Regions from separate parts of the Rhizobium sp. Root1204 genome, predicted to be linked through region 2. Evidence: riboswitches for the same ligand, from Rfam matches in the RefSeq annotation. Region 2 holds a riboswitch; each other region holds the start of a gene.
What was found. Region 2 has a riboswitch for cobalamin ahead of ASC96_RS12855 (DUF1636 domain-containing protein). Riboswitches for the same ligand answer to the same signal wherever they lie in the genome.

Region 1 (10,114 bases), on a different contig from region 2:
CTGGTCGCGGTTGTCTCAAATGGCACGGCAGTTCTCGGTCTTGGCAATATCGGCCCACTCGCCTCTAAGCCGGTGATGGAAGGCAAGGCCGTCCTGTTCAAGAAATTCGCCGGCATCGACGTCTTCGACATCGAGATCGATGCGCCCGAAATCGACCAGATGGTCAATGTCATCTCGGCTCTGGAACCGACCTTCGGCGGCATCAATCTTGAAGACATCAAGGCGCCCGAATGTTTCGAGGTTGAACGCCGGTTGCGCGAGAAGATGGATATCCCGGTCTTCCATGACGATCAGCATGGAACCGCGATCATCGTTGCCGCCGCCATCCTCAACGGCCTGGAACTGGCCGGCAAGGACATTGCCAATGCCAAGATCGTCACGTCAGGCGCCGGCGCTGCGGCGCTCGCCTGCCTCAATCTGCTGGTGACGCTTGGTGCAAAGCGTGAAAATATCTGGGTGCACGACCTCGAAGGCCTCGTTTATCTCGGCCGCGAAGTGCTGATGGATGAGTGGAAGTCCGTTTATGCGCAGGACAGCGCCAACCGGATCCTCGCCGACAGCATTGCCGGTGCCGACGTCTTCCTGGGGCTTTCAGCCGCAGGCGTCCTGAAGCCTGAACTGCTGGTCCAGATGGCGGAAAAGCCGCTGATCATGGCGCTCGCCAACCCCAATCCCGAGATCATGCCGGAAGTGGCGCGCGCCGCCCGTCCCGACGCGATGATCTGCACCGGCCGGTCGGATTTCCCCAACCAGGTCAACAACGTCCTGTGTTTCCCCTACATCTTCCGCGGAGCGCTTGATTGCGGCGCCCGCACGATCAATGAGGACATGAAGATGGCGGCGGTGCGCGCCATCGCAGCGCTTGCCCGTGAAGAGCCGTCTGACGTCGCAGCTCGCGCCTATTCCGGCGAAACGCCGGTCTTCGGCCCGGACTACCTGATCCCCTCGCCGTTCGACCAGCGGCTGATCCTGCGCATCGCACCGGCTGTTGCCAAGGCAGCTGCCGATAGCGGCGTCGCCAACCGGCCGATCACCGATTTCGATGCCTATTTCGACCAGCTGAACCGCTTCGTCTTCCGCTCCGGCTTCATCATGAAGCCGATCTTTGCCGCCGCAAAGAATGCCCAGAAAAACCGGGTGATCTTTTCCGAAGGCGAGGACGAGCGCGTCCTGCGGGCCGCCCAGGTACTGCTGGAGGACGGCACAGCCCGCCCGATCCTGATCGGCCGTCCGAATATCATCGAGACGCGCCTGAAGCGCTACGGCCTGCGCATCCGGCCGGACGTCGATTTTGAAGTGGTCAATCCGGAAGGCGATCCGCGGTTCCGCGATTATGTCGACGACTATTTTGCGCTTGTCGGCCGTCTCGGCGTCATTCCGGAAGCAGCCCGGACAATCGTTCGTACCAACCAGACCGTGATCGGCGCGCTTGCCGTCCGGCGCGGCGAAGCCGATGCGCTGATCTGCGGCGTCGAAGGCCGCTACAGCGCCCATCTTCGGGCTGTCTCCCAGATCATCGGCAAGCGCGAGGGTGTGCTGGATTTCTCGGCCCTCAGCCTGCTGATCTCGCAGCGCGGTGCCACCTTCCTCACCGACACCTACGTGACCTTCGATCCGACGGCAGAGGAAATCGCCCAGAAGACGGTGATGGCCGCCCAGGAAATTCGCCGCTTCGGCATTACCCCGCGCGCAGCGTTGGTTTCGCATTCGAATTTCGGCTCGCGGGATTCGGAAAGCGCCTTCAAGATGCGCAAGGCCATGCAGATCGTCCGCGAACTCGCGCCCGATCTCGAAGCTGACGGTGAAATGCACGGCGATTCCGCCATTTCGGAAGCCTTGCGCCGCCGCGTCATGCCCAACAGCACACTGGCGGGTGAAGCCAACCTGCTGGTCTTCCCGAACCTCGATGCCGCCAACATCACGCTGGGCGTCGTCAAGACGATGACCGACAGCCTGCATGTCGGACCGATTTTGCTCGGAACGGCCCTGCCTGCACATATCCTGTCGCCATCGGTAACGTCGCGCGGCGTCGTCAACATGGCCGCACTGGCGGTTGTGGAAGCCTCATACCCCGCCTAGTAGAAGTATAGATTGAGCCGGCTCACAGCCGGCTCAATCCAAATATAAAAGTGATTTTAATTACAGCTTATAGTTTAGATTTGTAAAAACACACGGATAACCAAAGATTGCACTAGACAAAGACTTAAACCGTTATCATGCTGCCCCCATCAAATAACAGGGTTTTGCAGCATGGCTGACCAACAGGCATTCTTTGACCTGCTGGACATTATGGAAAACGAGGAAATCGTTGAACCAAAACGGTTTTTCGACCTGATGCGCAGCACTTTCAGTATCGCAAATCTGCTTTATCTCGACGTCGACATCCTGACCGCGGGTTTTGTTATCCACAGGCTGCACCACACTTTCAGCGCACGCAGTCTCACAACCTATGTTGACAAGCGCTATCAGCGCATCGATCCGATCCTGCGCATGACCTTGGGTGGCGTCAGGCCGGTGGATTGGGCGACGGCCCGCAAACTTCATCCCGATAGCGAGCCGCTTTTTTCCGCAGCGACACAACTCGGCCTTGGTCTCGACGGCATCACCCTGCCTCTCGCGACCCCCACTCGGCGGCTGGCTTTCCTGGCAATCCAGGCTGATGTTCCGTCCGACGAATGGCCTGCCTACCGGCGTTGCCATCTGCGTGATTTCCAATTGCTCGCCAATCTTTTCCACGCGTCTCTGCTGGAAAGCGACAGCAGAATAGAGCTTACGGACTGCGCCAAGACACTGACCCATCGGGAAACCGAAGTGCTCAGCTGGGCCGCCGCGGGTAAAAGCTATTGGGAGATCGGCACGATCCTGGGCATTTCAGAACGCACCGTCCGCTTCTTCATGACCAATGCCCGGCGCAAGCTGAACGTCGTTTCCAATACCCAGGCGGTCGCGCAAGCCGTCCGGCGCGATCTCATCCCGGCCTTTTGATCATTTCCCGCTCCCCTTCTCTCCCGTGAATGCAATGGACTCGGACGTCCTTCCGGACGTCCGAGTCCATTGCATATCGGCGTGCATTAGAAACCTGTCACTACCGACAGTTATGCCCGCCGCCGATACCTGACAGCATTTGCTCTCCGCATTCATACACAGGAGCAAACGATGATCAGGATTTTCAACCGCAACACCGGCAAGCAACATCCGGACGCTATCGACGCCATGTTCCAGTTGCGAAAGCGTGTCTTTCACGACTTGCTGAAATGGGATGTGTCGGTCCGCGGCAACTGGGAAATCGACAATTACGACGACGTCAATCCGCTCTATGTGCTGTCTTACTCGGATGAAACAGGCAAATTGCGCGGCTCGCTGCGCCTCCTGCCGACGCTTGGGCCGAACATGCTGGATGATACGTTTCCGATCCTGCTTGGCGACAACCCACAGGTGCGCAGCGCGTCCGTCTGGGAATCCAGCCGCTTCTGCATCGATCCGGCCATCTCGCAGGATCGCGGTTCCAACCAGGTAACCATCGCCGCCGCCGAACTGATGTGTGGCGTCGGCGAGCTTGGGCTGTCGTCCGGTCTCAGCCATATCGTCACAGTCACCGACGTTTTTCTGGAGCGGATGTTCCGGCGGATGGGATGCCCCGGTGAACGGATTGGCGAGCCACAGCGGATCGGCTCCGTCTATGCTGTCGCCGTTGCCTGGGAAGTCACAGCCGGCCTTCTGGACAGGATGAAGGCGGTCGCCGAAATCGCCGGTTCCGTGCTGGAGCGGCCGATGTCGCTTGAAATGGCCAGGGCTGCTTAAACTATCCAGCCTGGCGGGAGTTCGGCCGATTGTGGCTCTCCCGCCTCGCCCGGCATGTTTCTCCCGCCGCCCGTTAACGCTGCTATGCGGAGTGCGTTGCAGCCCCGTCGAATGACGGTATGATAAGGGCAAAGTCAGAGTGCGCGGGATGTTCCTTCGCACCCGGCGCGGTGCCGGTATGCTCAGGCGAGAGAAACACGTGATCTTCCGTTCCATATCCCTTGCGGCGCGAGCAGTTCCGCTTCTTCTGGTCATGACGGCCACGGCCGACGCCTCGGCGGTGTGTGAACGCCTGAATGCCCATCTTGCCGGCCTGCCGAAGATCGTCGCCTCCAATGCCAATCTGCGCGACTATACAGGGGCGATATCCCGCCAGAATCTGGACCTGCGGCAGGCACGCAGTGATCTGAGGCGCATGGGATGCAGCACGGGCAGCGTCATCATTGTCGGCGGCCCGAATGAAGAGGTCTGCCAAAGCCTGAGCAGCGAAATTTCACAGATGCAAATGGATCTGGAAACCCTGAAAGCCCGCCGGCAAAGCCTGCTGGACGGCAACGATAGCGATATTGCCCGGCGGCGTATTAACGCCGCGCTTGCCGCCAATCGCTGCAACGAGGAGGAGAGTGACGTCCTCAGTGCCGCGGTCGAAGAACCGGAAACCCACCGCAATATCCTCAATGACCTGCCGCCGATCAGCGAGGGGTATTCGGATCCGTACGGCAACGCCGGCTTCGCCACGCCGGAAGACGGATTTGGCCCGAGCGCAGAATATCCCGGCAGCTTGCGCACCATGTGCGTAAGAACCTGCGATGGGGCATTCTTCCCAATCTCGTCGAACTCATCGCCGGCCGATTTCCAGCGCGATGCCGAAACCTGCCAACGGCGCTGCCCCGGGACAGAAACGGCGCTCTATTATCATGCGATGGCGACAGAAGAGACAAACCAGATGGTCTCCGCCGCCACCGGCGAACCCTATGCCGACCTGCCCTCGGCTTTCGCCTACAAGACCCGGGACCTCAGCCAGCCCGGTCAATGCGGCTGCTCTCCAGCCGGACGCACGGCGACGCAACAAAGCACGCACGACAACGGCAAGGGCGTCCTTGAGATTCTCACCCGCAAGAAGGCGGACCCGGTCGAAGTGAAAAGCGCCGTCGCGGACAGGCCATACAATCCTCAGGACAACAAGGTCCGCGTCGTCGGCCCAAGCTATCTGCCGTCGCAGGAAACCTCGATCGACCTGAGGCATCCGGCAGGCCCCGGATACCAGCCGCAGCAGACCAATTGATCAATCATCCGGCCTGATGCCCCACGCATCCGCGAACACCAGATCTTCAAGCGGCAAACGCTGGCGCCAGCCTTTGACGGCCAGTTCCGGTTCGGCATAGAGCGTATCGACATAACCAAGGCACAGCCAGGCGATGATCTCGATATGATCGGGAATACCAAGCACATCCTTGATTTCGCGCTCGTGAAAAATGCTGACCCAGCCGACGCCGACACCTTCGGCCCGCGCCGCAAGCCACAGGTTCTGCACCGCACAGACGGTGGAAAACGCATCCATGCGCGGATTGTGCGTCCGGCCGAGGACGACCTTGCCCGCACGCGCCGGATCACAGGTGACACAGATGCTGACGGGCGCCTTGCGGATGCCCTCCAGCTTCAGCGACCGGTATTTGTCCCGCGTCTCGCCCTCAAACATCAGCGCTGCCTCTTCATTGGCCCGCTGAAAAGCCTCAAAGACACGCGCCCGCCTCTCCTCGTCGCGAACGACGATGAAATTCCACGGCTGCATGAAGCCGACGGAGGGTGCGCTGTGGGCGGCGGCAAGAAGCCGCGCTATGACATCATCCGGCAAAGGTGCGGGCAGGAATTGATCGCGCACGTCGCGGCGGGTTTCGATGGCGCGGTAGACGGCGGCGCGCTCGTCCGGTGAAAATGCGTCCGCCCTCACAAGGCGGTCTTGCGGTTCAGCTTGCATCGTTTGATCCCCAACAATGCGAAACCTCCCGCCGTCCGCGCGGGGCTGGTCTATCTCGTCAGGCCGGTCTTCTGACTGCGGATCAACCGATTTTGCCGCCTTCCCGGATCACATGAAAATCCAGTGGCAGAATTCTGAAAGAATTCAGAAATTCATCAATGCAAAATCGTCCCCGTCACAGCGTTGGGCACGTCCCGGACTTTCACCGGGTTCCCGATTCTCCCGTTTTCACGGGCACCTGAGCAGGACCGATATGGGCATGGCGGGCCGCCAAATGCAAGATGGCCCGCCTGATCTCCTTACATCGCAGCGACCGGATGCGGCGAACCGTCATAGGCGCCCCAGATCGACTGATCGAAGCAGATCACCGAACCGGTCATCAAGCCGGACTCCCTCGACGACAGATAGGCGCAGGCACGCGCCACTTCGGCCGGATCGACCAGACGGCCGAAAGGCTGGCTTGCCGCTGCCTTTTCCAGCCAGTCGCTGGCGGCGCCATGAAATTCGCGCTGGATGCGATCCTCGCCTTCCGAGGCCATCCAGCCGATGTTCAGGCCGTTGACCCGGATCCGGTTGCGCAGCAAAGCATAGGCGGTGTTCTTCGTCAGGGTTTCCAATGCCCCCTTGGAAGCACAATAGGCCGCAATGAACGGCTGGCCGGCCTTGGCCGACATCGAGCCGATATTGACGATGGTCCCCTCGATCTTTTCCCGGCGCATGACGTTGATCGCTTCCTGCATCAGGAAGAACGGCGCACGCACATTGACGGCGAACATCCGGTCGAACAGTTCCGGGCTGGTGTCGAGGATCGTACCACGATCGGTAATCGCAGCCGCATTGACCAGCGCATCGACACGGCCAAACGCCTTGTCGCAGGCGTCTATCACCTTGCGCGCATCCTCCACCTGTTCCAGATCGGCCTGTACGTAGACGACCTTGGTGCCGGTCGCCTTGCCGATCTCGGCGGCCTTGGCTTCGCCCTTGGCGGCATTGCGGCCGCAGATAACGATGCCTGCGGCGCCGCGCGCGGCAAACAGCGTTGCGATCGTGGCGCCTAGCCCTTGCGTGCCACCGGTGACGATCGCGATCTTGCCGTCGAGACGGCCATAGTCATTGCTCATTGTTTTTCCTCCATTTTCGATATCGCTGATGCCAAAAAACTCCCGCCCGGCATTCGGGCAGGAGTTCAAATTGCAAGGAATATTTCCGTTAGCTGAGCTTCTTCTCCGACTGAGCCGCAAGCGCCGCTGCAAATGCGGCTTCCTCCCAGCCACCCGAAAGCGCTTCGTGCATCAACTGCGCCTGCGTTTTCGGCGCAAGCCCGCCGACTGGCGGATCCCGGTCGAGATTGGTCGGGAAGGAATATCCTTCGGCGCAGGACGCAATCGCACAAGCGGCTTCCGCAGAAGTCAAACGGCCATCGGTAAGCATTGCCTTCAAGGCTGGATAGAGAACGGCACTCATGCGCTCCCGGTTGACCGTTTCCATCGCGCGTCCAAACGCCGAGGACACTTGCAGGAGGTTTGCCACCCGCTTGATACCCTCGGAACGATTGGTGCCCGCAGCATGGAAAAGGGCCGGATTGAAGAAGACCAGGTCGCCCTTCGACAGCGGCAACTGCACATGGTGGCGATCGAAATAATCGCGAAACTCCTGACGTTTCAGCGCCAGATAGCCCGGAACATAGGTTTGGCTATAAGGAAGGAACAAGGTCGGTCCGCTTTCCAGCGGCATGTCGCAATGAGCAACCGCCCCCTGCAGCGTCAGGACCGGCGACAGGCGATGGACATGTGCCGGAAACTGCTCGATGACGGATGAGGTCTGAAAACCAAGATGGTAATCCCGGTGCGCCGATTGCGCTGCCCCGCCCGGATTGACCCGGTTGACCTGCGCCGTCATCTGATAGCTCGGTCCGAGCCAGGCTTCGCTGACCAGCGCGATCAGGGCATTGCCATAGTAGGCGGCGAAATTACGCGGATCACGCAGGCAGTGCTTTTCAAGTGAATTCCAGATGCGGTCATTGGCGCCCGGCTTGGCAAAATGGTCGCCGCCACCGCTATTGGTCCGGTGCTGTTCATTGATGATATCGTCGAAAATGCCGCTCGCCGCATCGATGACAGCCGTATCCTCGAATGCCCGCTTCAGCACGACGACGCCCGGCCCGGTCGCAAAGGCTTCGCAGATTTCAGCCAGCACCGCCCGGCGTCCTTCGCCGGTCTGAGCCGCCTTCAGCACATTTGCGCTGTCATAAATCAGAACATTCTTCTCGACGGCCGCCGCATGCGGATAGTCGGCAAGCGATGTCGTGCACTCCACCTCAGCGCGAAAATCCTCAAGATCGCAGGCAGCTTCCGTCAGCCAGACCCGGTCAGCTCGCTGTTTTAGAATATTGTCGGTCTTCATCCCGTTTTCCTCCCGCCGGATGTCTGTCGATGACCGCACTATACGCGGAGGGAAAAGCTGATATAGAGCAGAAACACCTCAAAAAACCATCAGAACGGACCCACGATGGCCCACGAATTTCTGGTCAAGGACATCGCTTTTCAGGCAGGCCTCAGCATCGCCACCGTCGACCGCGTTCTCAACAATCGCCCCGGCGTACGCAAACAGACGGAACTGCGTGTCCACGCCGCCATCCGCGAACTGGAAAAACAGCAGGCCGGAATCGAAATACAGGGCCGCAAATTTGCCATCGACATCATCATGGAAGCGCCAGACCGCTTCACCGATACCGTGCGCGATGCCTTCGAAAGCGAGAGCCTGACATTTCTGCCGACAATCTTCCGCTCCCGTTTCCATTTCGCCGAATCGATGCGGCCGCAGGAGATCGTCCAACTGCTTGACCGGGTGCGCCTGCGTGGCACCGATGGCGTCGTCCTGAAGGCGCCGGATGTCCCCGAGATCAGTTCCGCCGTCACGCGCCTCGAACAATCCGGCATTCCCGTTGTGACGCTGGTCACCGACCTGCCCAATGCACCCCGCACGGCTTATGCCGGAGCGGACAACAGGGCAGCCGGCGAAACCGCCGCCTACCTGATCGGCGAACGCTTTGCCGGTCAGCCGGCAACGGTACTGGCGACCCTGTCGAGTAGCCGTTTCCGTGGGGAAGAAGAGCGGGAAATCGGCTTTCGACGCATATTGCGTAACCGCTATCCATCAATTGGTATCGTCGAAATCAGCGAGGGTCTTGGCCGCGATGATCCAACCGGGGCTTTAGCTGCGGCCGCCCTTTCAAACAATCCGGGCATCAACGCCGTCTATTCAATCGGCGGCGGCAATCGCGCCGTGGTGGCTGCCTTTGCCGCGGCCGAGCGAACGTGTGCGATATTCGTGGCACACGATCTCGATGCCGGGAATCTCGATCTTCTCCGGATGGGTAAAATCCATTTCGTCCTGCATCACGATCTGAAGGCCGATGTGCGCACCGTGTTTAGGGCGATCATGAGCCGCCGCGGTGCCTTGGCCGCACCGGGTATCGCGCGCCTCTCCGCGGTGGAAGTCATCACGCCCTACAACATCCCGTTATCGCTTCGATGAACTACGCCGCCTGGCCGGTGTTCGGGATACATCACCAAGTCAGCCAGGATACGGTTTCACGCGCCATCTCCCTACGCTCGACCGGAAATCACCCCTGAAAGGCCGCCGACGACGCACAACAACTGTCTTTCAGTCGGACGCTTCGTTCAACGAACTTGGTTGGCAATCCGATCATTGCCCGTGGCCGGCTGGTAGCGCACGAAGGCGAATTCCCGGCCATCCGGCGACCAGTTGGGAACGTTGATGGTGCCCTGCCCGCCAAACAGCGCAAACAGGGTTCGGGCATTGCCGCCATCCGGGTCCATCAGCCGCAACCGCACATCGAGATCGCGCGGATGATCGAAGACATCCCCGTCATAGGAGATGACCAGCAGGTGCTTGCCGTCGGGAGACGGATGCGGAAACCAGTCGCCATACTCGCTGTCGGTAATACGGGTCACATCCGAACCATCCGGGCGGACACGCCAGATCTGCATCCGGCCTGTACGGCTGGAATTGAAATAGATCCATTCGCCGTCCGGGCTGTAGTCCGGGCCATCGTTACGCCCCTCGCCGAAGGTCAGCCGCGTTTCCTCGCCGCCGTTCACGGGGATGGTGTAGATATCGAAGACCTGACCGCGGATGCCGCAATAGGCCAGCGTCCTTCCGTCCGGCGACCAGCCATGCCAGTAGGACGGCCGGTTCTGCGTCACCTGCTTGGGCAGTCCGCCATCGGCCGGAAGCGTATAAATCGTTGATGCGCCATACTCGGTCTTGTCGCTGATGACGATGGTCCTGCCATCAGGCGAGATGCCATGG
Region 2 (10,114 bases):
GGCGGCTTCAATCCACATTTCCCCGACATCGGCGGCGATCTTGGCATCCTTCAGGGTCCGGCCATGGCCGAACATGCCCAATCCCGGTAACAGCGTCAGGCGTGGCATTGGGTCCAGCATGACGCGTTTGACGTCGTCGCGGCCGTCGTTCGCCTCGAAATATGCAGTATAGTTTTCCACGAACTGCGCGACGCGGTCGGCAATCGCCACCTTGTATCCATCCAGATTGCTTGCATCCGGCGCCGGCAGCACCATCGGTCCGGTCTTGATGCGGATGGACAGATCCGGTGTCGAAACGCCACGCGAGGCCATGTCCTCGACCTCAGCTGCATTGACGAAGTCGAGAATCGCCGGCGAGGTGCGGAACTCGCCGATCATCCGGTCATACCGGCCTTCACCCTTCGAAACGGCGACGGCACCGCGCAGCATGGCAGCAATTTCATTGGGCTTGGCGAGATTTGCGGGCAGGGCGGCCGGAGTGAACGGGTTCTTGCCGTTCTTCGCCACATGGTCTTCGGCCAGCGTCACATAGTGGATCATCCGGTCATAGGCTTCCTTGGCGGTGGCGCCAAAGGTGAAGATGCCGTGTTTATCGAGAATCAGGCCATCCACGGTCGGATCCCTGTCGAAGACTTCGGCGGCCAGCTTGGCGAGGTCGAAGCCGGGCATCACATAGGGCACCAGCCCCATCTTCGGCCCGAACACCTTGGCGCTGATCTCCATGCTGCCCTCAAGGTCGGCAATCGCCAGAACGCCGGTCGAGTGGGTATGATCGACAAACTTGTGCGGAATGAAGGCGTGCAGCAAGGCCTCGACGGAGGGGTTTGGCGAGGCGGGATCGATCAGGTTGGCGCGCTGTAGCGTGACCATGTCCTCGTCGGAAAGCCTGTTCAGCTTACGTGCCTTCAAGAGAGGCGCGATCTTGACGGCGGGAAGGCCCGCCGGTTCGATGACGCCCATGTCCCAGCCGCTGCCCTTGACGCAGAGAACATCCCATTCGTCACCAATCAGATCGCTGACTGTGGTCTTCACCGAGGTATTGCCACCGCCATGCAGAACCAGCCGCGGATCGCCGCCGAGCAGCCGCGTCGTATAGGTGCGCAGCGCCAGATCGCGGTTGATGCCCTTTGCGGCATAGGTTGCGACCATGGCTTCGGCGTCAGTGTCGCTCCAGAGATTTTTCATTGCTTGCTCCTCCCTTGGGCAGGTTTTCAGGCCCGGTCCTCGCCGGGCGGATCAGGTATGATTGAGATGGTTTACGGCGCGGAGCGGCTGCGGGCCTCTGTGGTCCAGCGCTCAAGAAGCCGCCGGGCCATGGAGGTGGTCACCACCAGATGCGAGGCGAAGCCGCCTTTGATGGCCGCCACCAGCGGCTCGAACTTTCCGTCTTCCTGCACCACCATCATGCGCTTGCCGATCGCCCGGATGGAATCCAGATCAGCGGAAATACAGCGCCGGTTATAGGCACAGTCCAGCCATTGGCCAGCATGGTCGATGATCTGGCCGGCAATGACCCCGGCAGCGCCCGTTTCTCCCAGCGCGTGCATTTCTTCAGCTGTCAGCGCGCCGCATTTCACCAGATGACTATCATCCTCGATGCCACCCACGGAATAGAGTGCCAGCTGGCAGTCGGAAATTGTCGCCATCTGCTCGCGGATCACCGGTTCGGCACGCAGGGCAGCAGCCAATTGTTCAGAACTCAGTACAAGCGGCGCATAGACATTGATGCCCTCCGCATTCAGGCGCCGGGCTATTTCAGTAGTGCACTGGTCAGGCCGATAGGAGTACGGCGCTCCAAGATTTCCGCACAACTGGACGACAGTGACACCTTGCAGGTCGGCATAGGGCATGACATCGGCCAGATGGTAGACCGTTCGGCCCCAGGCGACCCCCACACGATCGCCCTTGTTGATCAGCTCCTGAAACACTGCGGCGGCAACCACAGGCATTTCCGCAGTTGGATCCATGGCCTGGCGGTCTTCCGGCACGATCCACACCGAGGTCAGGCCGAGTGCATCCTCCAGCTGCCGCGCCAAAATGTCGTCGGCAAACAGCTGTGTCGATGTTGCTATGTTGACGATGCCGGTTTCGCGGGCGCGCCGCAGATAGGTGGCGACGGACGCACGGGAAATATTCAGCCGCTGCGCCACTTCATCCTGTCGAAGGCCATGGGTATAGTAAAGCCACGCGGCCTTATGCAGGATCTGATCAGTGGACCGGATGGGCATCATATCTCCTTCAATCGCCGAATTAGACAATAGTCATCACTGTTGACAAAAGTCAAATAGAGCTTTGAAAGAAGCTATTTGGCATGGACCGTATCCGCCCGAGGCATCCATGCGCAGTGAAGCGAGGCGCTGTGAGTACGCAGTCAGCGAGCTGCGATAGATTGAAATCCTTTTGGAAGCAGCAGCGTCAGCAGATTAGCCCTGCTGTCTTGCAGTATCGCACGCCGGCTTCGGCATCGCGATTTTGAGATGTGCCGGGTAAACAGTCTGGGAGAGGATTTCAGGCCATAGCGGCGCTATTGGCAATATTTGCGCGGTAGCCGCCAAGGATGATGGGGCACTGGGGCGCATGCGTTCCTGCCGCAACAATGGCGGCGCGCGGATGACTGGCGGGCACTACTGCGCCGGCGTCAAACGTCATGCCGGAATTAGCTTCCGGCATGACGGATCGTATCATTTATGCCGCGAGATACTTCTTCAGGAAGGCCTTGGTACGGTCCTGTACCGGTGCGCGGAAAATCTCACTCGGCGGCCCTTCTTCGACGACGACGCCGCCATCCATGAACAGGACGCGATCAGCGACCTCGCCGGCAAAGCGCATTTCGTGGGTGACGATCAGCATGGTCATATGCTCGGCAGCGAGCTGCTTCATCACCGCATTGACCTCATCGACCAGTTCGGGGTCGAGCGCCGATGTCGCTTCGTCAAACAGCATCACCTTCGGCTGCATGGCGAGTGCCCGGGCGATCGCGACACGCTGCTTCTGTCCGCCGGACAGCCGTGACGGATAGGCATCGACCTTCTCCGCAAGCCCGACCTTCGACAACAGCTCCACAGCAAGCTCGCGGGCCGCATTCTTGGCCATGCCCTTGAGAATGACCGGCCCCATGGTGATGTTCTCCAGCACCGTCAGATGCGGAAACAGATTGAAGTGCTGGAACACCATGCCCATCTGCTGGCGCACCGCATTGATGTGCCGCTCGAACGCCGCTCCGCGCAGGGGTTGATTGACCTGCACACCATCAAGCCAGATCTCGCCGCCATTCAGCGTTTCGAGATGGTTGATGGAGCGCAGGAGCGTGCTTTTGCCGGAACCGCTCGGGCCGATAATGGCAACGATCTGGCCGCGTGTGACGGATAGATCGATCCCCTTGAGGACTTCCAGGGCGCCATAGGCCTTGCGGGCGCCCTTTACCTCGACCATGGGCCGCTGGACGGTCATCGGGATACCTCCACTTGTTTTTCGACCTGCCGCAAACCGGTTTCAAGGACGAGATTGAGTATGTAATAGAGTGCTGCCACCGTGATGTAGAACTCGAATGGCCGGAACGTTTCGCTGATGGCCAGCTGGGCCGAATGCACAAGTTCGGCAATGCCGATGATCGAAACCAGCGACGATTCCTTCAACAGCACGATCAGATTGTTACCGATCGAGGGCAGGGTGTTGCGCACCGCCTGCGGGATGACGACATAACGCAGCGTCTGGAACCGGCCAAAACCGATACTGCGCGCACCTTCCGTCTGCCCGGTATCAACCGCGACGATACCGGCGCGCATGACATCGGCATTGTAGACGGCAAAGTGAAGTCCAAGGCCAATGATGCCGGCAGCAAGCGCCGGCACGTTAAGGCCGATCTGCGCAAGGCCGAAATAGATCAGGAAGAGCTGCAAAAGCAGCGGCGTCCCCATGAACAGCCACATGAAGAAGCGGATCGGATAGGCAATCACCTTCGGTGCATAGAGCACAGCGACGGCGAAGAAGATGCCGAAGAAGAAGCTGATGATGGCTCCGCTGATGGTCAGTACCACCGTCCACCACACTCCCATGAGCAGGAGGTCGGTATAGGGCGTAACGACGCTGAAATCGAGACCTTGCATGTTGCCCTCTCCCTCAGTTGATGGCGTAGCGCCGGTCGAGGACATCGACCGCCCGCGCCACAACGTAGACGATGATCATGTAGAGCAGGGCGGCAATGCCGAAGATCTCGAACGGCTTGTAGGTGGAACCGATGAAACGCTGCGCCGTATAGGTGAGTTCGACGACCGAGATCGTCGAAACCAGCGCCGATCCCTTGATCAGGCCGACGGCGTTGACGCCAAGCGGCCGGATCATCAGGCGTGCCGCCTGTGGCAGGACAACAAGGCGCAGCGTCTGCAACCGGCTGAAGCCGATGGTGCGCGAGGCCTCCACCTGGCCCCGATCGACGCCGATAATGCCGCCGCGAATGGATTCGGCCATGTAGGCGCCGATGTTCAACCCCAGTCCGATGACACCGGCGGCAAAAGGATCGAGATTGATGCCGATCTGTGGACCGCCGAAATAAAGAACGAACAGCTGGATCAGGCAGGGTGTGCCGCGAAACACGCTGACATAGAGACTGCCGATTGCCCGCAGCACAAACGAACCCGACATCTTCGCCGAAGCGATAATGGCTGCGACCACAAGGCCAAGCAGCAACGACAGCACCGATATCTGCACGGTGACCCAAGCGGCTTCCACGAAAAACGGGAAGACGCGCAGCATCAGCGGGAAATCCATGGGAAAAACTCCGGAAAAGGCCTGCGAACGGCATTTGGCCGGCTTATTTCAGCCGGCCAAATGGTCTTGGCTATCGATCGATCAGCGGATGTCGCTGCCAACCCATTCCATGGCGATCTTCTCGTAGGATCCATCCGCCATCATCTCGTCCAATGCCTTCTGCATCGCAGCCTTCAGCTCCGGATTGTTCTTGCGGATGGCAATGCCGATGGCGACGCTGCCACCTTCAATATCAGGCGTTTCCAGGCGGCGGACTTTTTCGCCGGTTTCCTTGACGGCAACCATCACCGGGATGTTATCGACGACGATGGCATCGACGCGGCCAGCCTTCAGTTCGAGCAGCAGTTCCGGCAGGCCCTTGTAGGTGCGCACGTCCCAGCCGCCCTGTTCGCGAGCCCATTTCTCATGTGTTTCGCCGAGCGTGACGCCGAGTGTCTTGCCCTTCAGTTCGTCCAGCTTCTGCACGGTCGATGCTTCGCTGACGAAGACCGCCCGGCCGGCGTGGTAGTAGGGACCGACGAAATCGACGACCTTTTCGCGTTCCGGCGTGATGGTCATCGAGCCGACGACGGTGTCGAACTTGTTGGCAAGCAGGCCGGCGATGATCCCGTCCCAGGCGGTCGTCACGAGCGTGCCCTTGACGCCGACGCGTTCGGCGATCGCCGTTCCGATCGAGGCATCAAAGCCGACGACTTCGTTCTTCTCGTTGACAAAATTGAACGGAGGATACTGGCCGGACATGGCGATGCGGATCTCACCGGAGGACTTGATCGCCTCCAGATCGTCGGCGCTGGCCGTAAAAGCGGTAAAGCTGGCAGCAAGGGCCAGGGTGGCGGCCACGAGGCCTGAAATGAGTGTCTTCATGTTACTGTTTTCCTCTGGATGAAAGCGCATTCTCTGTCGCTTGGGTACGCGTGGACGCGCCTTCCGGATTTGATGATTGCTTTAGTTCTATTATTGCGCAAATAGATAATGGAAATAGAAGGCATAGATTTCAGGAATGATACCATCGCGATCTGAACGGCTGGTCTGGGAACTGGACTGGAACCTGCTACGGACCTTCGTGGTGATTGCAGAAGTGAAGAGCATTACCCGTGCCGCCGAGCAGCTCAACCTCAAGCAACCGAGTGTCAGCAATGCGCTGCGCCGCCTGGAAGACCGGGTCGGCCGCCGGCTGGTCGAGCGCGACGCCACCCGCTTCGAACTGACGGATGTCGGCCAACTGCTCTATGAGCAGAGCATCGAGGTCTTCGGTACGATTTCACAGTTGCCTCAACTGGTGCGCGGCGTCGGCGATGACGTGACCGGCCATGTCACGATCGCCGTCGCCAGCCATGTCATTTCGCCGATCTTCGACAAGGCGCTGACGGCATTTCATCGCAGTCACCCACGTGCCACGCTGACCATCTCGGTCGCGACCAGCGGCGAGGTAACGCGGCAGGTCCGTGAAAAGCGAGCGTCCCTTGGGCTATGCCTTGTCAGCAACCGCGATGCCGCCCTCGATTACACGATGGTCTACCGGGAATTCTTCGGCTTTTTCTGCGGGCCGGATCATCGCTTCTTCGGCCAGGGGGACTTGACGCTCGCAGACCTGAAAGGCGAACCGTCCGTCTCGTTCCACACCGACAATATCGCTGATGTGCTGAGGCCCGTGGCACTTCTGCGCAGCGAGGCGAAGCTCGCCACCAATGTTGTTGGCGTGTCGTCAAGCCTCGAGGAGGTGCGCCGCATGATCATCGCGGGGCTCGGGATCGGGCCGTTGCCGCTTCATGTCGCCCGACGCGATGTCGCGGACGGCGTGCTGTGGCGGCTGCCACCCTACGAGACACCACCGGCAATCGATGTCTTTCTGCTGGTGAACCCGGAAAAGATCATCAACCGCGCCGAAAAGGCGCTGATCACCGGCATCCAGACCGCAATCGCCGAAACACCTCTCGATCAACGGATTTATGGCGCTTAGCCCGCGCTATTTTCGTTGGCTGCGGCGTCCGTCTGAAGCGCCTCTGCACGTGCCCGCATCTCCGCGTCGAGCCCAACGGCAACCCGCGCGGTAAGGTCAAACCGGACGCTGACCGTTCTATTGATCGCGTGGACGACGCCATCCAGCGAACCGGACATGACCTGCTCGAACGTCACCGAACTGCGGCCGGTCTTGATCACACGCGAGCGGATCGTCAGCAGGGCGCCGGCCTTGGTCTCGTGCTTGTATTCCACCTCGGACCGGACATCGGCCCAGCCGCGGCTGGCATCGGCAAGACTGTCAGCGCCAGTAATATGACCGAGGAGCTGGAAACTGGCATCATCGAACATCGCCGCATAATGGCGAACGTTCATATGCCCCATGATGTCGCACATCCACGGATGCGCCACGCCGACATAGGTAACAAGCGATTGACCGGACATGATTTCCCCCGACAGGCACCGAAACGGAGCCGCTTGTGCTGCCCGCAGGCCAGAGATTTAGCGGAACGGGGGAACGCGCGCAACGCGGCTAATCCGACCCAAAAATGTCTCAAAGGAATTTGCACGGAATCAGATCACGCTCTCGCCGGTGGCAAGCCACTACCTTTCGCCCTCGAGCCCTCACAGCAGGCAGGCGACAAAGCTGCGCATCTATGTAATGGAAGCAACGAAACGAGGCGCGCCCGGTATCCGGACGCGCCTTGGACTTAAAGTCCCAATCTCGTCAGAAGCTACCGCTGTTAGCGGGTTGGCTTCTTCTTCGGTGCCGGCAGCAGGCCTTCGCGCTGAAGCTGCTTGCGCGCATTCTTGCGCTGGCGGCTGATGGCTTCAGCCTTCTGGCGCGCCTTTTTGACGGACGGCTTTTCGTATGCTTCCCGCATACGCATTTCACGGAATACGCCTTCGCGCTGAAGCTTCTTCTTCAACACTCGGAGAGCCTGATCGACGTTGTTGTCGCGAACCAATACTTGCATGTGAATCTTTCAAAGTCTGATGTTCACTAGAGATGGCAGGGGCAGTAGAGCAATTTACGAACCAAATCCAGAGCGTAAGGCAAAATTTCTCACATTATCTGCCTAGTCTTTTGTTCAGACCCTCAAATTTTAGCAGGAACCCCTTCATCAATCTGGCGGTTTTCCGCCAAGAACGCTGAAAACCAAGCTGCAACAGCCCGCGACCAAAGCCGCGATTCATCCGTCTTCGGCGTCCATCTTCATTTTCGCTGCAGCCATCATTGGCCATAGGTAATGGTAATCGCCCGTCCAATTGTCGCTAGCCACACAACAAGAGCAAAGATTGCGATACTGCGTTCCGGGTGACCGGCGGGATTGAAAAGGTTCATTGGACGCTCCAACACAGATGATGAAGTCTGATTATGCTCAACCTGCCGGATCCGGCAGTTACCGCAGGAACATCGCATTGCCACCACCCAGGCCGGGAGTATTCCGGCAGCGCTCCAGACACGGCAAATCCGACACGCGAGAAGAACCAGCCGGTTCACCCGGCGATAGCGACACTTGACACTGAATATGTTATTAAATAACATTACTGCCGCAACAAGGCTATTGGAAGATCGGTATCCGGCGTTGCCTGGCTGGTGGAATCGTGCGAGATGTCGAGCTGATGGTGCTGCTTCCAGGTGACCTTGGAGCGGCTGAAAAGGGAACACGGTGAGGACGACCCATCAGGGGCCAAAACCGTGGCTGCCCCCGCAACTGTAAGCGGAGAGTGCATTCACAACATCCCACTGGCCAAGCGCCGGGAAGGGGTGGATGCGCATCGACCCGCGAGCCAGGAGACCTGCCATCATCGATGATCAACTGCAACGGACGGGGTGTTCCGATGGAAAAAATCTGGCTTGAGAGCAACGTTTCAGCGCGTTTGCGATTTTTTGCCATGTGGACTCCGGATGTCGCCACCGGGGAAAAGACATGGCGCATCATCCACAGCACATCATAACCGTCTGCACCGATTGCCGGATCACCGGCGCCGCGTGCCGCCCGGGACTGGAACTGCTTGCCCGCCTCAATGACAGCCTGTCGCGCATGGGTGTTGCCAGCGGCTCCGATTTTTCCATCGAGGGCACCGTTTGCATGGCCGGTTGCCGGCGTCCCTGCACGATCGCGTTCCAGGCGAGCGGCAAGGCGACCTATCTGTTTGGCGACATCGCGCCGGACACCGATATCGCAGCACTGGTGGATTTCGCCGTAATCTATGCCGGACGGCCGGATGGCGTGACACGCGAGGCCGAACGTCCCCGCGGCCTTGGCGGCAAGACCATTGCCCGAATCCCGGCGGCCTTGCTCGTCTCGGAACATCCCGGAGAGCGCATTCAATGAAACCGTGGTTCCGGGGGGCAATCCATGAGCTGTGACGGCAGGGGCGCAAGCCTCAACGTTTTGGGCCTCAGCTGGGGTCCAAATACGAATCTGATGCTTGTTCGCGATGTCAGTTTTTCACTGGAAGCTGGCGACCGACTTGCCATCGTCGGGCCGAATGGTGCGGGCAAGACGTCGCTGTTGCGCTGCCTCTATCGCGGCGTGGCGCCACTGGAAGGCCGGACCGAAATCGATGGCGAGGACATTCGCACGCTTTCAGCCCGGGCAGTCGCCCGCCGCGTTGCCGTCGTGCTTCAGGAAATGCCGGCGGATTTCCCTTTCACCGTGTTCGATGTGGTGATGATGGGCCGTATTCCGCGGCGCCAAGGGCTGACAGGCTGGCGAGACGAGGATCGTGCACAGGTCGTGCACTGCCTAGAGCATCTCGAGCTCGCCATTATGGCCAAGCGCCAGTTCTCGACGCTATCGGGCGGCGAGAAGCAGCGGGTGCTGGTGGCCAGGGCGCTGGCGCAGGAGCCGGATATCATCATCCTTGATGAGCCAACCAACCATCTCGATATCCGCCACCAGCTGGAAATTCTTCATCTGCTGGCCGGGCTGAAACTGACCATCGTCACCACGCTGCACGATATCAATCTGGCCAGCACGTTCGCTACCCATGTGGCGCTGATGCGCGACGGCCGGATGGTCGGCTTCGGCCGGCCGGACGAGGTACTGACGCCACACGCGATTTCGGACACCTTCGGCGTCACTGCCCTTGCTCATCCCGTAGAGGGCAACATCGCAGCGCGTTTTTCATTTTCCCTCAAGACCGCCTGAACCGAAAGGACCAACCATGCCCTCTTTCCGCCTGCTCGCCTCCGCTGCGGGTTTTCTCGCCACGACACTCATCGCCATGCCGGCATTTGCCTATCCGGTCACCGTCAAGAGCTGCAACCGCGAGATCACCTTCGATGCCGCGCCGAAGCGGGCAATTTCCCACGACGTCAATCTCACCGAGATGATGCTGGCTCTGCAACTGCAAGACCATATGGTTGGCTATACCG
Region 3 (10,114 bases), on a different contig from region 2:
CTCGGAGCGAGCCATCAGGATGCCGATCGGGATGCCGACGATGATGGCGATGAACGTACAGACCGTAACCATGGCCAGCGTCACCATCGTGTCGTTCCACAGACCGACAAGGCCGATCAGCAGCATGGAGACGATGGTGCCAATAGTGATCCTGATATCGCGGCTACCATAATAGACAATCGCGACCATGACGGCCAAAATAACGATCCAGGGTGAGCTGACGAACAATTTTTCGAGGTAGTTCAAAAACCATTGAAGCGGCTGGACGAGCGCATCGATGACATTGACATATTCGCGGACGAGGGCCTTGAAGCCGTCATCGACGCTTTTTCGAGCCATTCGGATTGTCGTATCATTGATCGCCGGAAATTTACAAAGCAGATCTGGCAAGTAACTGCATATTGCCATGTCGTTCCCCTTTTTGCCGGAAGTTTTATAGTGCCGGCTGCGTCGACGATGCCTGTTTGAGGCCGCGCGCAGACTTGGGTGGTTTCTTTCCGAACCCCGGCATATCGAGAATGTGACAGCTTTTCGCCCCTGGCGACTATACCGTTTGCGACGATTTTCGTTTTCACATCCGTATCTGATGGAAATACCGGCGGCATTTCATGTCGCCGGTATCGGGATTTGCTGTTTGCCGCGGCGATTTGGCGTGCCGGGTTGGTAGCCGAAAGCCGACAGCGAAATCTGCTCCGCTGCCGCAGGGCAAGCCGTTAGAGGGCTGCCTTAACCTTTTCGGCGACGTCCGGAGCGACCCACTTGGTCCACATGTCCGGATAGGTTTCCAGGAAGTGCTTGGCAGCATCTTCGTTGGTACCCTGGTTATCGGTCATCCAGGCGAGAACCTGGTTGACAGTGCCGTTATCCCATTTGCGGGTCTTGACGTAGTCCATGGCGACGCCAGCCTTTTCGGAAAACGCCTTGGTGACGACGGTGTAGACGTCTGAGGTCGGATAGGAGTTGACCTTCGGATCCGGGCAATCCGGAACCGCTGTGCAGGCGTCCCAGTCAGCCTTGTTGTGCTCGACGCCGAAGCTCAGCCGCGTCATTTGATACTTGCCGAGAATGGCTGTCGGAGCCCAATAATAGCCGAGCCAGCCCGACTTCTTTTCAAAGGCGTTGGAGATCGACCCATCGAGACCCGCTGCCGACCCGGTATCAACCAACTCGAAACCCAGCTTCTCGGCGCCCAGTGCCTTGTAGAGATTGGCCGTCGAAACCTGGCAATTCCAGCCTGACGGGCAGTTGATGACGGCAGCCTTTGAGGGGTCTTCCGGTGCAGGGAAGAGTTCCGGATGCTTCAGCGCGTCCTGAACTGTCTTGATATCCGGGTGCGCGTCAGCGAGGAATTTCGGAATCCACCAGCCTTCGACGCCGCCTTCGCTCAAGAGCGGCGCTGCCTCGATCAAGCGGCCTTCCTTGATGGCGGCATCCAGCGGCGTGCGCACGGCATTGACCCACAATTCCGGCGCCATGTCCGGCTGCGCCTTCTCATTCATGGAGGTGAAGGTCGGCATGGTGTCACCGGTAACGAGCGTTACCGTGCAGCCATAGCCGTTTTCGAGAATGTATTTGTCGACCCAAGCAGCGACACCGGCCGACGCCCAGTTCATTTCGGCAATGCTGACTTCGCCGCATTCTGCGGCTTGAGCGGAACCGGCCAGTGCATAAATGCCGGTAGCGATGATGGTGGAAGCGAGCAGCTTCTTCATGTTTAAGACCTCCCAGTCTTATATGCAGCCAAAATCTTGGGGCCCATCGGGATACTGCATCTCCCGGAAACCCGATCGTTCAGGTTGAAGCAGTCCGGGGGGCTCTTGTGGCAAGGCCGATCTTTCATCCCCGCTGCGACGGTGCTGGAGTTTTTTTGTCTGGCCGCGGAACTCTGTCGCCAGCCATCTCTCTTTTTACCGTTAAGGGCAGCGTAAGTATTCCACAGGAGAAATCAACCTCCGGAATCGTTTTAGGCCATGCGGACGGCATTTGCGGGGTGCCGGAAGGCGCGCGCAAGCTGTTGAATTTTAATGAGCCGGGCAAGATTTTTGTGCAAATGCGCCGCTCTTGAGCGCAAAATTAGCACCGCTTCACACAAGAGTTGCGGAGCGTGTTTTATCCCAGACAAATTGTGTCCCGTATGCGCCTTCACATCGATTTTCATGTGTCGTGAAAAAAAGTGAAAAAAAAGACGGAATTCACCTTTGATTAAGCTCCTGCTAACCATCCGGTAACACTGTCAGGCTAATTGTTTTCCTGCGGCAGGGATACTTGGCCGCCCGGCTGGATTAGGTTTTGCGTCCCGGCCGGAGCGATCTCCGGGTGTATGCCGGAGTGGCCATGTGTAGCTTTGGCAGACCGCACGGTTCCGGAAGGAGCGGGTGCGGTTTTCGCATTTCCGGCGCCTTTCTCGATTGGTTGGCATAAAAAAACCGCGCCGTCCGAAGACAGGCGCGGTTCGAATTGTCAGTCTGGGAGGAGAGTGTGTGTCAGCCGACGCTGCGGGTCCGGATGAAACCGAGCGGGCCGAAGGGGGCGGACATGACCGTGTTGCGGACGCGCGACTGGCTGTCGGGTACCTTCGAATTCCAGGCGATCTGAACGAAATTGGGCTTGCTGAAGATGAACAACATCGGGGTGTGACCTTGGGTGTGGAGCGCCTTTCGCTCCGTGCTTTGATAGTGCTGATATAGTCCTGTTGGGGCGGAATACAACGAGTATTTTCGCCACGATATGTCGCTTTTTGGATGGTTTGCCATGCGTGTCATACAAGCCTTGCGGCAGCCTGAAATATCGCGTGAAAAACGGGTGCGAAAGACGGCAAAAATGCGGCGGAATATGGCTTTTATTGCGGTTGGGGCAATGCTAGAGGATGGGCCATGACAAAGACGATCATGCTCCAGGGAACCGGCTCCGATGTCGGAAAAACGGTACTCGTGGCGGGGCTCTGCCGCATCGCAGCCAATCGCGGCCTGAAAGTCGCTCCGTTCAAGCCGCAGAACATGTCGAACAATGCAGCTGTATCCGACGATGGTGGTGAGATCGGCCGCGCACAATGGCTGCAATCGATGGCGGCGCGCATCCCGTCGTCGGTGCATATGAACCCGGTTCTGCTCAAACCTCAGTCGGAGACCGGTAGCCAGATCATCGTTCAGGGCAGGGTGGCCGGGCAGGCGAGAGGACGCGATTACCAAGCCTTGAAGCCGAAGCTGATGGGCGCCGTCATGGAAAGCTTCGAGGCGGTGCGGTCAGGCACCGATCTGGTGGTGGTCGAAGGGGCGGGATCGCCGGCCGAAATCAACCTGCGTTCCGGCGATATCGCTAATATGGGATTTGCCACCCGCGCCAATGTGCCGGTCGTGCTGGTTGGCGATATTGATCGCGGCGGCGTCATTGCTTCGCTGGTCGGCACGCACACTATTCTGTCTGGCGAAGACCGTGCCATGATCTGCGGCTATATTATCAACAAGTTCCGGGGTGACGTGTCGCTGTTTGACGATGGCATTGCGGCGGTCAACGGTTTTACCGGCTGGCCGTGCTTCGGCGTCGTGCCGTGGCTGAAGAGTGCCGCCCGCCTGCCGGCGGAAGATTCCGTCGTTCTCGAAAAGCTGGCACGTGGAACGGGCAGGGCGTTGAAGGTTGCCGTGCCGGTTCTGTCACGCATCGCCAATTTCGACGATCTCGATCCTCTGGCTGCCGAACCAGAGGTCGATCTGGTCTTTGTGCGGCCCGGTGAGCGCATTCCTGCCGATGCCGGTCTTGTCGTCATACCCGGATCGAAGGCAACAATTGCCGATCTTGCGGATTTTCGGGCTCAAGGCTGGGACCGCGATTTGCAGGCGCATGTGCGGCGTAGTGGCCGTGTCATCGGCATTTGCGGTGGATACCAGATGCTGGGAGACCGGGTCACCGATCCGCATGGTATCGAAGGCAATGTCGGCGAAATCCCAGGGCTTGGCCTTCTGGCAGTCGAAACGGAGATGGCGCCGGAAAAGACGGTGCGCAACAGCAGGGCCCGCTCGGCGATCTACGATGTTGCGCTGGAAGGTTATGAAATCCACCTCGGTCGCACCACCGGCTCCGATTGTAACCGCCCGGCCGTGATTATCGATGGCCGCCCGGATGGCGCGGTCTCGGCAGATGGCATGGTCAGCGGAACTTATCTGCATGGGCTGTTTGCCAGCGACGCTTATCGCGCGGCGCTGCTTAAAAGCTTCGGTATCGAGGGGGGCGGCGAAAACTATCGGCTTTCAGTTGACCGTGCGCTCGACGACGTCGCGGCCGAACTGGAGGCGGTGCTGGATCCGCGCTGGCTGGATGGATTGATGCCGTCCTGACAGGCACGCCTTGCCTCAAATCTCTCCCGATGCCTCGCGCCGCCTGCGGTCCAGCTCTTCGCTGTAGCGGCGCAACGTATGGCTTTCCGTCAAAAGGCCGACGACGCGCCGTTCGATGAGGTTGTTGACCACGGCCAGCGCATCGCTCTCCGTGGTGTCGAACAGGGAGGCCGCCTGCTTGGCATTCATGTTCGGCTGCAGGAAATCGTTGGGAAGTCGGACAAAGCCCGAAAGCCCCTGCTTTTCCTCGCTGGCCTCGATGGGGCTGGCATAGACTTCGGGAACCTGGATGATGCCGGCATATTTCGCGCCATCGACGACGACGACGCGTTGTGTTGATCCGAGCGGAAAATCGCGGCGAAAATCCTCCAGCGTTGCGTGGGCGTCGATGGTGCGGACATCGGTACGCATCAGGCGGCCGACCGTCAGGTTACGGATCCAGCCGACATCATGGGCGCTCCGGATGCTTTCGCCGCGCAGATGAAAACGCCAAGTGGCGAACGAGTAGCCGAAGGTGGTTCTGACCACGAGCGATGAGGTGATCACGGCTGCGAGGACCAGAACGGTGATCGGAAAATCACCGGTGATTTCCAGCGCCAGGAAGGTCATGGTCAATGGCCCGCCGATGACGGCGACCGCCAGCGCGCTCATGCCGACAACGGCATAGATGACCGGTGTCAACGTTGCATGGGCAAAGATGTAGGGCGCAGAAAAGGCAAACAGCTTGCCGAGCAGCGCACCCATAAACAGCGAGGCAAAGAACAGGCCGCCACGAAATCCTGAACCGATCGAGACGGCCGAGGCGAGCGATTTCAGGAGGAACAGACCGATCAACATCGGGATCGCCGGCGAACTGGCGAGATTGAGGTGCAAGGCGCCGTGACCGGCCGAAAGAACCTGCGGTGAGACCAGCGCCAGAAGGCCAACGACGACACCACCAAGCGCAGGCCGCATCGGCGCAGGGATCGAACTGCGGCGGGCAAGACCCTCGACCAGCGAGACACCCTTCATCAACAGGATGCCCATGCCGGCACAGAAGCAGCCGAGCAGCAATGCTGGCAGATAGTCGGCCGGAACGACCGCGCCGAACTGCCCGACATCGATGGTGAAATCACCGGCATAGAGCCATCGGGCGACGAGATTGGCGATCAATGCGGATACGACGACCGGCGTCAGCGACACGATCGTATAGGTGCCGATGATCAGCTCGAACGCATAGAAGGCGCCAGTCAAGGGTGCGTTGAACGCGGCGGCGATGGCTCCGGCGGCGCCACAGCCGACCAGCGTGCGCAGATCCGAGCGGCGAAGCTGCAGCGAAACGCCGAGCTTGGAGGCGATGCCGGACGCAAGCTGGGTGTACCCGGCCTCAAGCCCGACAGAGGCGCCAAAGCCGTTGGAGATCAGGTTCTGGACCGCGACGATGATGCTGTCGGTCAAGGACAGCCGGCCGCCATGCAGGGCGTTGGCCTCGATCGGGTCGACCATTGGCTTTTTACGCCACGACGCCAGAAGAAGCATCACAAGGCCAAGAATGATCCCGCCGACGACCGGCGCGATCAACACCGAGATTTCGCCCCGCAGATCGCTCGCGCTCAACCTTTGTTCGTCGGCAATCCCGAAAATCAGGCTGTGCAGGCGGCTGGATATGATGCTCATCGCGGTCACGGCGAGACCTGACGTGATGCCGACGATCATGCCCGCAACGACCAGGCCGAGTTCACTGCGCCGCGCAAAGGCCCGCATGCGTCCACGGTCAAACAGCAGCGAGAGATAGCCGAGGCGGCGCAGGTCGAATTTGGGTATCATCTTCAGCTTCATTGCCAGGCCATCCAGTCTCCGCGCCGTCCTAGAAGGCATGGCATTGGAGATCAAGTGAAGTCTTGATCACATCACGCTAAACCGAGGTGGCGGAGATAGTGTCGCAATTGACTTGATCCAGGTGAGCGCCTAATCATCAGTCATTGGATGGTTCCCGATATGCTTGTGCATGCCGGGAGTAAATGGGAATGCGACGGGCCGGACCCAAGCCGGGCGTCCTTATCGCAGCCGACCCCGCGACTGTAGAACGGTCAGGGTTCACCATTCGGGAAAGCCGGTGCTTCCGGACTGTCCGCACTCGCGGCAGCGGCGCGCATTGGCCCAACCGGAAAAGCCACTGGAGTGGCATTACGATCAGCCGGGGCCGGACGCCTCTATTGTCTACGAATCGTCCACCTCTTCGTAATGCCCGTCGATTGCGGTCACGCAATCTGGCGCAAACCTCCGGGAAGGCGAGGTGGACCCGTTCGTCCCTTTGGGGACGTGGCGCCGTGAGCCAGGAGACCTGCCATCCTCAAGAGCCCCATCTTAGCGAGGGGCTCGCCCGATCCAGGGAGAGATACTCCCGATGCCAGCACGGAGGTTGTCATGGCTTTATCATCCCGTTCCCCGAACGGCCCGTTTTGCATTGCCGCGCTTTTTCGCTCGCGTGGTCCATTGGTCTGCGTACTTCCCGGCGCGCGCTGAGGCCAGGACCATTCCATGACATCGATACAGTCAGGTAGCGCGCTGATTCTCGGCGGCGCCCGGTCCGGTAAATCCACTTTCGCTGAAAAACTCGTCACGGCGTCGGGTCTGCGCCTGCATTACGTCGCGACAGGAAGAGCCTGGGACGGCGAGATGCAGACAAGGATTGACGAGCATCGCGATCGCCGCGGGCCGGAGTGGCAGACCCATGAAGAGCCGCTTGAGCTTGCCGCCTGTCTGAAGGCGATCGATGCGCCGGATCGCATCATTCTGATTGATTGCCTGACGCTCTGGGTCACCAATCTGATGATGGAGCACCGGGATATCGCGGCGGAATTTGAACGGCTTGCGGCTTATGTGCCGCAGGCCAAGGCCCGGCTGGTTTTCGTGTCCAACGAGGTCGGGCTTGGCATCGTGCCGGAGAACCGCATGGCGCGCGACTTTCGCGACCATGCCGGCCGGCTGCACCAGATCATTGCGGAGATATCCGCTGACGTCTATTTTATCGCGGCTGGATTGCCGCTGAAAATGAAGGGTTGATCCATGACCACTGCTAAAGCCGTCCACGGCAAGATTCCCGCAACCGTCATCACCGGCTTCCTCGGCGCCGGCAAGACAACGATGATCCGTAACATCCTGCAGAATGCGGAAGGACGCCGCATCGCGCTGATCATCAACGAGTTCGGCGATCTCGGCGTCGATGGCGACGTGCTGAAGGGCTGCGGCGCCGAAGCCTGCAGCGAGGACGATATCATCGAGCTGACCAACGGCTGCATCTGCTGCACCGTTGCCGACGATTTCATCCCGACGATGACCAAGCTGCTTGAGCGCGAAAATCGCCCGGACCATATCGTCATCGAGACGTCCGGCCTGGCGCTTCCGCAGCCGCTGATCGCCGCTTTCAACTGGCCGGATATCCGCAGCGAAGTCACGGTCGACGGTGTCGTTACCGTGGTGGACAGCGCTGCCGTTGCCGCCGGGCGTTTTGCCGACGATCACGACAAGGTGGATGCGCTGCGCGTCAACGACGACAACCTCGATCATGAAAGCCCGATCGAGGAACTGTTCGAAGACCAGTTGACTGCGGCCGACCTGATCATTCTCAACAAGACCGACCTGCTCGACTCGACCGGTCTTGCCTTCGTCCGCAATGAAGTCTCGTCGCGCACCAGCCGCAAACCGGCGATGATTGAGGCAAAGAACGGCGAGGTGTCCGCCGCCGTCCTGCTCGGCCTCGGTGTTGGCACGGAAAGCGATATCGCCAACCGCAAATCGCATCACGAGATGGAACACGAGGCCGGCGAAGAGCATGATCACGACGAATTCGACAGCTTTGTCGTCGAACTTGGTGCCGTTGCCGATCCGGCCGGGTTCATCGAAAAGCTGAAGCCGATCATTGCGGAACATGACGTGCTGCGTCTCAAGGGTTTCGCCGATATCCCCGGCAAGCCGATGCGCCTGCTGATCCAGGGCGTCGGTGCCCGCATCGACCAGTATTTCGACCGCCCGTGGGCAGCCGGCGAAGTGCGCCGCACCCGCCTGGTCGTCATCGGTCTGCATGATATGGATGAAGCGGCCGTGCGCGCTGCGATCACAGCGGCGGTTTGATAATGGTGAGCGCGGAGTCGCCCCCTCTGTCCTGTCGGACATCTCCCCCACAAGGGGGGAGATCAGCTGTGGCTGCCTCGCGCTCAAAGCTTTTGGTGCACGCGTCCCGGGGCCGCTCGGTCCCGATCTCCCCCCTTGTGGGGGAGATGTCACGCAGTGACAGAGGGGGGTACGACTGCCCTCGGGGAATGCCATGCATCTCCTTCTAGCCCAAAAGGGCACGATCACCGACGGCGAGGAAGCGATCGATCTCGGCCAGTCACCCGCCGATATCCTTTTTCTGTCGGCCGCCGATACCGAGCTTTCCTCGATTGCCGGGGCACATCGCACACGTGGGGCAAAGTCGAGCCTGCGGGTCGCCAGCCTCCTGACGCTCAAGCACCCGATGTCGGTTGATACCTATGTCGAGCGCACGGCGCGCCATGCCAGGCTGATCATCGTGCGCCCGCTCGGCGGTGCCAGCTATTTTCACTATGTGCTGGAGGCGCTGCATGCGGCTGCCGTCACGCATAAATTCCAGATTGCCGTGTTGCCTGGCGATGACAAGCCCGATCCAGGGCTGGAGCCTTTTTCGACCATTTCCGCCGAAGACCGCAATCGGATGTGGGCCTATTTCACCGAGGGTGGTGCCGGCAACATGGCACGGCTGCTCGGTTATGCGGAGGCGTTGATCGGCGGCTTGGAAAAGCCGGAATCCGCCGCTCCACTGATGAAGGCGGGGATCTGGTGGCCGGGGCAGGGTGTGATCGGGGTTGAGGCTTGGAAAGCGGTGGCCGGGTTTGTCCCGGATATCGCTTCTCAATCGCCAGCCGGCTCCACCGTCGCCATCTGCTTTTACCGCGCACTGGTTCAAAGCGGCGAGACCAAACCCGTCGAAGCCCTGATCGCGGCGCTTTGCGCCGAAGGCATGACCGTTTTGCCGGTGTTCGTGTCCAGCCTCAAGGATGCGGTGTCGATCGGCACGTTGCAGGCGATCTTTGGTGAGGTGCCGCCGGCGGTGGTGATGAATGCCACTGGTTTTGCTGTTTCCGCGCCCGGGGCCGACCGCAAGCCGACCGTGCTGGAGTTTTCCGATGCACCGGTTCTCCAGGTGATCTTTTCCGGCTCCTCGCGTGCTGCCTGGGAGAACTCGCCACAAGGTTTGATGGCACGGGATTTGGCGATGAACGTGGCGTTGCCCGAAGTGGACGGCCGCATCCTGTCCCGGGCCGTCTCCTTCAAGGCTGCGGCCGTCTATGATACCGATGTCGAAGCCAATATCGTCGGCCACGAGCCGCTGGGCGACCGCGTCGCCTTTGCTGCCAAGCTGGCGGCGAACTGGGCGAGATTGCGCCGCGCTGCGCCGTCTGAGCGCCGCGTGGCGATCATCATGGCGAACTATCCCAACAGGGATGGGCGGCTTGGCAACGGCGTTGGTCTCGATACGCCGGCTGGCACGATCGAAGTCATGAAGGCGATGGCTGCTGCCGGTTACGCCATCGATTCGGTTCCCGCCGATGGCGACGCCTTGATCCGGTATCTGATGGACGGGCCAACCAATTCGGCGCGGGTCGATTGCGAAATCCGCGAAACGCTTTCCTTGAATCAATACAACGCCTTCTTCGCGTCTCTTCCCGTCCAGATTCAAGGCGGGGTTGCTGAGCGATGGGGAAGTCCGCAGGATGATCCTT

Region 1: it holds a riboswitch for cobalamin, as region 2 does, so the genes downstream of both, bluB (5,6-dimethylbenzimidazole synthase) here and ASC96_RS12855 (DUF1636 domain-containing protein) in region 2, are expected to answer to the same signal.
Region 3: it holds a riboswitch for cobalamin, as region 2 does, so the genes downstream of both, cobU (bifunctional adenosylcobinamide kinase/adenosylcobinamide-phosphate guanylyltransferase) here and ASC96_RS12855 (DUF1636 domain-containing protein) in region 2, are expected to answer to the same signal.

What each region holds. Positions count from the first base shown of each region.
Region 1 is NZ_LMCZ01000034.1:567,246-577,359, forward strand. It holds gene ASC96_RS24035 (NADP-dependent malic enzyme) at 1-2,079, shown strand, start outside; gene ASC96_RS24040 (LuxR family transcriptional regulator) at 2,251-2,985, shown strand; gene ASC96_RS24045 (acyl-homoserine-lactone synthase) at 3,157-3,801, shown strand; gene ASC96_RS24050 (DUF2865 domain-containing protein) at 4,001-5,086, shown strand; gene bluB (5,6-dimethylbenzimidazole synthase) at 5,087-5,779, opposite strand; cobalamin riboswitch at 5,823-6,036, opposite strand; gene ASC96_RS24060 (SDR family oxidoreductase) at 6,079-6,900, opposite strand; gene ASC96_RS24065 (phytanoyl-CoA dioxygenase family protein) at 6,989-8,182, opposite strand; gene ASC96_RS24070 (LacI family DNA-binding transcriptional regulator) at 8,288-9,316, shown strand; gene ASC96_RS24075 (TolB family protein) at 9,463-10,114, opposite strand, start outside.
Region 2 is NZ_LMCZ01000011.1:16,922-27,035, forward strand. It holds gene ASC96_RS12810 (bifunctional aldolase/short-chain dehydrogenase) at 1-1,185, opposite strand, end outside; gene ASC96_RS12815 (sugar-binding transcriptional regulator) at 1,257-2,228, opposite strand; gene ASC96_RS12820 (amino acid ABC transporter ATP-binding protein) at 2,686-3,450, opposite strand; gene ASC96_RS12825 (amino acid ABC transporter permease) at 3,447-4,106, opposite strand; gene ASC96_RS12830 (amino acid ABC transporter permease) at 4,120-4,767, opposite strand; gene ASC96_RS12835 (ABC transporter substrate-binding protein) at 4,849-5,631, opposite strand; gene ASC96_RS12840 (LysR family transcriptional regulator) at 5,768-6,727, shown strand; gene ASC96_RS12845 (acyl-CoA thioesterase) at 6,724-7,170, opposite strand; gene rpsU (30S ribosomal protein S21) at 7,470-7,703, opposite strand; cobalamin riboswitch at 8,337-8,552, shown strand; gene ASC96_RS12855 (DUF1636 domain-containing protein) at 8,661-9,068, shown strand; gene ASC96_RS12860 (ABC transporter ATP-binding protein) at 9,162-9,887, shown strand; gene ASC96_RS12865 (ABC transporter substrate-binding protein) at 9,904-10,114, shown strand, end outside.
Region 3 is NZ_LMCZ01000041.1:132,702-142,815, forward strand. It holds gene ASC96_RS27285 (proline/glycine betaine ABC transporter permease) at 1-408, opposite strand, end outside; gene ASC96_RS27290 (ABC transporter substrate-binding protein) at 714-1,712, opposite strand; gene ASC96_RS33070 (hypothetical protein) at 1,820-2,065, shown strand; gene ASC96_RS33485 (hypothetical protein) at 2,484-2,627, opposite strand; gene ASC96_RS27300 (cobyric acid synthase) at 2,874-4,331, shown strand; gene ASC96_RS27305 (chloride channel protein) at 4,347-6,137, opposite strand; cobalamin riboswitch at 6,281-6,677, shown strand; gene cobU (bifunctional adenosylcobinamide kinase/adenosylcobinamide-phosphate guanylyltransferase) at 6,852-7,376, shown strand; gene cobW (cobalamin biosynthesis protein CobW) at 7,380-8,444, shown strand; gene cobN (cobaltochelatase subunit CobN) at 8,638-10,114, shown strand, end outside.